3 regions of the Streptomyces sp. NBC_01217 genome follow, and region 2 is predicted to be linked to each of the others. Evidence: riboswitches for the same ligand, from Rfam matches in the RefSeq annotation. Region 2 holds a riboswitch; each other region holds the start of a gene.
What was found. A riboswitch is a leader RNA that binds a small molecule or an ion and turns the genes downstream of it on or off. The one in region 2 is predicted to bind cobalamin.
Positions count from the first base shown of each region.

Region 1: it holds a riboswitch for cobalamin, as region 2 does, so the genes downstream of both, OG507_RS08995 (cobalamin biosynthesis protein) here and OG507_RS38080 (5-methyltetrahydropteroyltriglutamate--homocysteine S-methyltransferase) in region 2, are expected to answer to the same signal.
Region 3: it holds a riboswitch for cobalamin, as region 2 does, so the genes downstream of both, OG507_RS27105 (ribonucleoside-diphosphate reductase subunit alpha) here and OG507_RS38080 (5-methyltetrahydropteroyltriglutamate--homocysteine S-methyltransferase) in region 2, are expected to answer to the same signal.

Region 1 is NZ_CP108538.1:2,064,780-2,067,028, forward strand. It holds gene OG507_RS08985 (inorganic phosphate transporter) at 1-404, shown strand, start outside; gene OG507_RS08990 (hypothetical protein) at 448-678, shown strand; cobalamin riboswitch at 854-982, shown strand; gene OG507_RS08995 (cobalamin biosynthesis protein) at 1,128-2,141, shown strand; gene OG507_RS09000 (cobyric acid synthase) at 2,138-2,249, shown strand, end outside.
Region 2 is NZ_CP108538.1:8,532,236-8,534,484, reverse strand. It holds gene OG507_RS38085 (histidine phosphatase family protein) at 204-809, shown strand; cobalamin riboswitch at 875-1,067, shown strand; partial or broken gene OG507_RS38080 (5-methyltetrahydropteroyltriglutamate--homocysteine S-methyltransferase) at 1,248-1,904, shown strand; gene OG507_RS38075 (ABC transporter ATP-binding protein) at 1,861-2,100, shown strand; gene OG507_RS38070 (dihydrolipoyl dehydrogenase family protein) at 2,054-2,249, opposite strand, start outside.
Region 3 is NZ_CP108538.1:6,036,799-6,039,047, reverse strand. It holds gene mctP (monocarboxylate uptake permease MctP) at 1-1,089, shown strand, start outside; adenosylcobalamin-variant (AdoCbl-variant) riboswitch at 1,268-1,369, shown strand; gene OG507_RS27105 (ribonucleoside-diphosphate reductase subunit alpha) at 1,521-2,249, shown strand, end outside.

The DNA.
Region 1 (2,249 bases), 6.5 Mb from region 2:
GCGCCGTGATGGGCGCGGGCCTCGGCCGCCAGGGCGGTGTGGTCCGCTGGTCCACCGCCACCCGGATGTTCGTCGCCTGGGGTCTGACCCTGCCGGCCGCGGGTCTGGTCGGCGCGGGCGCGGAGCTCCTCACCAAGCAGGGCACCTGGGGTGTCGTCGTCGTCGCGGCGCTGCTGATCGCGGGCTCCGGGTCGATCTGGATGGTGTCGCGCCGCAAGCCCGTCGGCCACGGCGATGTCGCGCCGGTGGACGCCGGGGCCGAGCCCGCGGGCGTCGTCACCACGGCCATCGCCGCCGTCAGCCCGCCGCCCACCGTGGCCCAGGCGACGGCCCAGGACCTCAAGACCACCATTCCGGCCCCGGCCGGAACCACCCAGGACCCGGCGCGACCCGCCACCGTCTAGGCCAGCCGCCTGCCGTCCGGGCCGGCCGTCTTAAGGAATCAGCATGAAAATCGACTGGGCAGCTCTCGGCTCCGTCTTCGGCGTCTCCCTCGCCGTCACCGTCGCGCTGGTGGGTCTCTTCACCCTGGGCATCGTCGGTCTCTCCAAGCAGCCCGAACCCGCGGCGCAGGGCGGCTCCGGCGGCTCGCTGCTGCTGGCCCGCGCCGGCGCGTACGTCTGCTTCGCGCTGTGCGCTGCGGCGGTCACGTACGGCATCTATCTGATCGTCGCCTGAGCCCTCCCCCGCGCACTCACCCCCAACGGGCCGGACACACCTCGTGTGTCCGGCCCGTTGGGCTGTGCCCGGCCCGATGTGGGGCTCAGCACACTGTCCAGCCGCAGGTCAACGGCAAGTTGACGGGCGTTCGCGGAGCGTGGTGGACTGCCGGAGCCGAATACGGCGACAGCAGAGGAAGCCGGTGCGAATCCGGCGCGGTCCCGCCACTGTCACCGGGGAGCAGTCCCCCACACCGGAAGTCACGGCTCGCGCGAGCGGGCTGGAAGGCCGGGGGAACTGCGGATCCGGGAGCCAGGAGACTCTCGTCGCCGGTCACGTCGAACCAGGGCGCGGACCCTGAGTGAGGACATATCGCCATGCCTGGCAGCCGTGCGTCCATTGCTGTGGCGCTCTCGACGAGAGCCGCCCGTACGAAGGTCCTTCGAGGCGTAACGAGCGGTTGAGCCGTGCGTGCCGACCGCATTTTCGCGTACGGCGCCACGGCCGGTCTGATCGGCGACCTGCTGCTCGGTGACCCCCGCAGGGGGCACCCGGTCGCCGCTTTCGGGCGGGCCGCTGCGGGCGTCGAGCGCCGCCTGTACCGCGACCACCGCGGGTGGGGCGCGCTGCACACACTCGTCTGCGCCGGAGGCGCCGCGGGTGGTGCCGCGCTGCTCGCCCGTGCCGTACGCCGTCACCCCGCCGCTTCCGTCGCACTGACCGCGGCCGCCACCTGGTCCGTCGTCGGCGGTACGTCGCTGGGGCGTGAGGCCCGTGCCATCGGCGAGGCCCTGGCCGCCTGCGACATCGAGCGCGCCCGCGAGCGGCTGCCGCATCTGTGCGGGCGCGACCCCCACTCCCTCGACGGGCCGCAGATCGCCCGTGCCGTGGTGGAGTCCGTGGCCGAGAACACCTCGGACGCGGTGGTCGGCGCCCTGGTGTGGGGCGCGCTGGCCGGTGTGCCCGGGCTCATCGGCTTCCGGGCCGCCAACACCCTCGACGCCATGGTCGGCCACAAGTCGCAGCGTCACCGGCGCTACGGCTGGGCCTCGGCCCGCCTCGACGACCTCGCGGGCTGGCCGGGGGCCCGGCTCACCGCCCTGCTCGCCGTGGCCGCCGGGGGGCAGCCGCGTGGAGCGGTACGGGCCTGGCGGGCCGACGCGGCGAAGCATCCGAGCCCCAACGCGGGCCCGGTGGAGGCCTCGTTCGCGGGTGCGCTCGGCGTACGGCTCGGCGGGACGCTGGCGTACGGCGGCCGGGTCGAGCACCGCCCCGTGCTGGGCGGGGAGACGGGCCGGGCGGTGGGGACCGAGGACATCGAACGCGCGGTACGGCTGTCGCGCCGGGTGAGTGCGCTGGCCCTCGGCGTGTGTGTGGCGGGACGGCTGGGTGCCGGCCTCGTCGCACGCCGGATCGCGGGACAGCGGGTCGCGGGACACCTGGTCACAGAACACCGAGTCGCAGGACGGAGACGGACATGAGCGGCGGGCTGCTGGTCGCCGGAACCACCTCGGACGCGGGCAAGAGCGTCGTCACGGCGGGTATCTGCCGCTGGCTCGTGCGCCGGGGCGTGAAGGTGGCGCCCTTCA
Region 2 (2,249 bases):
GTCTGACTTCCCGTAGGGGTACGGGTTCACAGTGGCGCGACCGTGCCGGGTTCTCACCGGACTTCCGTCACACCTTCGTCATGTTCGTCGCGACGATACCGCCTGGAAGCAGGCAGGGCCATGGCCCCTTCGGCCGGGCCGAAGTGCTCGGATGCCATGGTGGGCGCACGTGTGGGGCCACAGTTCAAGGAGTTGACCCGGTCATGACGGTACAGGTGATGTTGATCTCACCGGCGCTCGACGCCGCCTTGCGCGAGGCCCGCTTCGGCGGTGACGCGCCGCTCGACGCCGCCGGCGTGCGACAGGCCCGGGCCGCCGCACCGGAAGTGCCCGCGGCCGACCGCCATGTGCGCGGGCCGTCCGGGCGCTGCACCGGGACCGCCGATGCGCTGGGCTTGCGCGCCGAGCCCGAACCCGGGCTCCGGGACTGGGACATGGGCCGGTGGAGCGGGCAGCGGCTGGCGACGGTGAGCGGAAACGAGCCGGAGGCGGTATCGGCCTGGCTGACCGATCCTTCGGCTGCTCCGCACGGCGGCGAATCACTGCTGGAGTTCTGTGCGCGGGTGGGCCGCTGGCTGGAGTCCGCGGGGGCCCCGTACGGCGACGGGGGCGGCCGTGTGCTGGGGGTCGTCGAGCCCGCGGTGGTGCGGGCGGTGATCGTACGGGCACTGGCGCTGCCTGCGGAGGCGTTCTGGCGCCTGGACGTCGCCCCGCTGACGCTGACAGGGCTCAGCGGCCGGTCCGGGCGGTGGAACCTGCGCTGTGGCCGGCCGCTGTCCGCCGCCCAGGGCAACCCACGGCGTCCGTAGTAGCTCACGGCATGCCCAACTGAGGTGCCGGAACCGCTGGTCAGCGCCTAGGGTGGTGGTGCAGCTGGTTCGCCCTGTCCGCCAGGCAGGCGCGTCGTAAGAGGGAACCCGGTGGGAATCCGGGACTGCCCCGCAGCGGTGAGTGGGAACGACCGCCGTCATCAAGCACTGGACCCGATACGGGTTCCGGGAAGCGACGGCCAGTAGGTGTCTCGTGTCCCGTACGCGAGAAGTGCCCGCGAGTCCGAAGACCTGCCACTGCCCGTGCGCGTCGGACGCACAAGGTGATTCCGGTGACCTCGTGGGCGGGTCGGCGTACATATCGGGCAGGGCATGCGCGCCGGTGCGGCGTCGCGGCCGCGCCCGGTCCGTCATCCCTTCGCGCCTTCGATCCGTCCCGGGGTCGTATCAGGACACACGCTCGCGAAGGAGAGTTCCGTGACCAGCAAGTCCGCAGCCGCGGCAGCCCGGGCCACCGTGTACGGCTATCCCCGCCAAGGCGGCGACCGGGAGCTGAAGAGGGCCGTCGAGGGGTACTGGAAGGGCCGTGTCACCGCGGCCGACCTCCGGAAGACCGCCGCAGACCTCCGCCGCACCAACTGGCGCCGGCTCACCGCCGACGGCATCCAGGAGGTCCCGACCGGCGACTTCTCGTACTACGACCATGTGCTGGACACCAGCGTGATGGTCGGTGCCGTACCGGCCAGGCATCGCGAAGCCGTCACCGCCCACGGCCTGGACGGCTACTTCGCGATGGCGCGCGGTACGCAGGATGTCGCGCCGCTCGAAATGACCAAGTGGTTCGACACGAACTACCACTATCTGGTGCCGGCGCTCGGCCCCGACACCGTGTTCGCCGCCGACTCCGCCAAGCAGGTCACGGAGTTCGAGGAGGCTCTGGCCCTCGGGCTCAGCCCCCGGCCGGTGCTCGTCGGGCCGGTGACGTATCTGCTGCTGGCCAAGCCGGCTCCGGGGGTCGCCGCCGTTTTCGAGCCGTTGACGCTGCTCGACCGGCTGCTGCCGGTGTACGCCGAGGTGCTGGCCGATCTGCGTGCGGCCGGTGCCCGGTGGGTGCAGCTCGACGAGCCGGCACTCGGACGCGGAGGTGGTGGAGGAGGGGACGGCCGAGGAGGTGTTCGGCGCGCCGCGGCACCCGTACACGAAGTCGCTGCTCGCGGCCGTCGTCACGGTCGGTACGGATGCCGCCCCGCCCGGGGACCTGCCGGAGACGGGCGGGCCGGTGCCTACGCGTCCCGGTACGTCTCCAGCAGACGCAGCCAGATCTCGCTGATCGTCGGATACGCGGGGACGGCGTGCCACAGCCGGTCGATGGGGACCTCGCCCGCGACCGCGACCGTCGCCGAGTGCACCAGCTCGCCGATGCCGGGTCCGACGAAGGTGACGCCGAGCAGGATCTCCCGGTCGAGGTCCACGACCATC
Region 3 (2,249 bases), 2.5 Mb from region 2:
GCGTACACCTACTCGTCCGGCCTGCGGGCGCCCGCGCTGATCGCGTTCGTCAAGGACGGGCTGATCTACCTGGTCATCGCGGTGGCGATCATCTACATCCCGATCAAACTCGGCGGCTTCGACGACATCTTCGCCGGGGCGAGCGAGAAGTTCTCCGCCGTCAACGAGGCAGCCGGCAAACCGGTGGCAGGCCTCGCGCCCGGGGCGGCGGGCCAGTGGACGTACGCCACCCTGGCACTGGGCTCGGCGCTGGCGCTCTTCATGTACCCGCACTCGATCACGGCCACGCTCTCCAGCCGCAGCCGCAATGTGATCCGGCGCAACACCACGATCCTGCCGCTGTACTCGCTGATGCTGGGCCTGCTTGCGCTGCTCGGCTTCATGGCGATCGCCGCCGGGATCAAGGTGGACAACGGGCAGTTGGCCATCCCCCAGCTGTTCGAGAACATGTTCCCGGACTGGTTCGCGGGCGTCGCGTTCGCCGCCATCGGCATCGGCGCGCTGGTGCCCGCCGCGATCATGTCGATCGCCGCGGCGAACCTCTTCACCCGCAACATCTACAAGGACTTCCTGAAGCCGGACGCGACCCCGGAGCAGGAGACCAAGGTCTCCAAGCTGGTGTCGCTGCTGGTTAAGGTCGGTGCGCTCGCCTTCGTCCTCACCATGGACAAGACGGTCGCGATCAACTTCCAGCTGCTCGGCGGGATCTGGATCCTGCAGACGTTCCCGGCGTTGGTGGGCGGCCTGTTCACCCGCTGGTTCCACCGCTGGGCGCTGCTCGCGGGCTGGGCGGTCGGCATGGTGTACGGGACGTTGGCCGCGTACGGGGTCGCCAGCCCGACCCAGGCGCACTTCGGCGGCTCGTCCAAGGCGATCCCGGGCATCGGTGAGATCGGCTACATCGGTCTGACCGCGTTCGTGCTGAACGTGGTGGTGACGGTGGTGCTGACCTTCGTCCTGAACGCCGTGAAGGCACCCGTCGGGATCGACGAGACCTCCCCGTCCGACTACACGGCCGACGCGGGCGACCCGGGCGTCCAGGTGGAGCTCCCGCCGGCCACGGCGGGGGCGCCGGGAGGCGGCCACTGACGGCCCTTCCCACGGTCCGGCAGCGGCCCGTCGAGCCCCGTTCAGCGGGGCGCGACGGGCCGTTCGTCTGCTCCGAGAGGGGATGGCACGGCTTGTCCCTCGGGCCCGGCCGACGGGACACGACACAACATGTGGGGGCGTCTTCATCCAGCGGCCCCCACATGTATGCTCGTGCTCGCTGTCGCCGCAGGGAAATCCGGTGCGAATCCGGAACTGTCCCGCAACGGTGTATTCGGTGTGCTTTTGCACACCCTCAGGAAGTCCGAGGACCTGCCGACAGCGCATCCGGCTCGACCGAACCGGATGCCAGACGTCCGGGCCTCGCGGATGGGCCGGTGGACGCCGTACGGAGTGCTGCCCCGACGCGGGCCCGCCTCTGCCCGGCTGCCCCGCCTCCCGCCGGCCCCGAGCCGAGCGAGGGAGAGCACCACGTGACCATCGCGCCAGTCGATCCGGCTTCAGTCGCCGTGTCCGAAGCGGCCGAGTCCGAGGCAACCGCACACGACGGACCGGGGACCGCACTGCTGCGGACCCTGACCGACCTCACCGTCGATCTGCCCGACACCGACCCCGGTCGCGTCGCCGCCGCCGCGCTGCGCGGCCGCAACGCCCGTTCGGACGAGGCGGAGTTGCGCGCGCTGGCCACCGAGGCCGCCGCGGGGCTGATCTCCGAGGACCCCGCCTACTCCCGGCTCGCCGCCAGACTGCTGACCCGTTCCGTCGCGGACGAGGCTGCCGGTCAGGGCGCGGTCTCCTTCTCCGCCTCGGTCGCCGTCGGGCACCGCGAGGGCCTGATCGCGGACCGTACGGCCGAGTTCGTCGTACTGCACGCGGCCGCCCTCGACGCGCTGGTGGAAGCTTCGCTCGCCGACGGCGCCGACGACCGCTTCGGCTACTTCGGGCTGCGGACCCTGCACAGCCGCTATCTGCTGCGTCACCCGCACACCCGTCAGGTCATCGAGACGCCCCAGCACTTCATGCTGCGCGTCGCGGCCGGACTCGCCGAGGACGACTCCGAGCGCGCCCTGGACGAGGTCGCGGCGCTGTACGGGCTGATGAGCCGCCTCGACTACCTCCCCTCCTCCCCCACGCTCTTCAACTCCGGCACCCGGCACCCGCAGATGTCCTCCTGCTATCTGCTGGACTCGCCGCTGGACGAG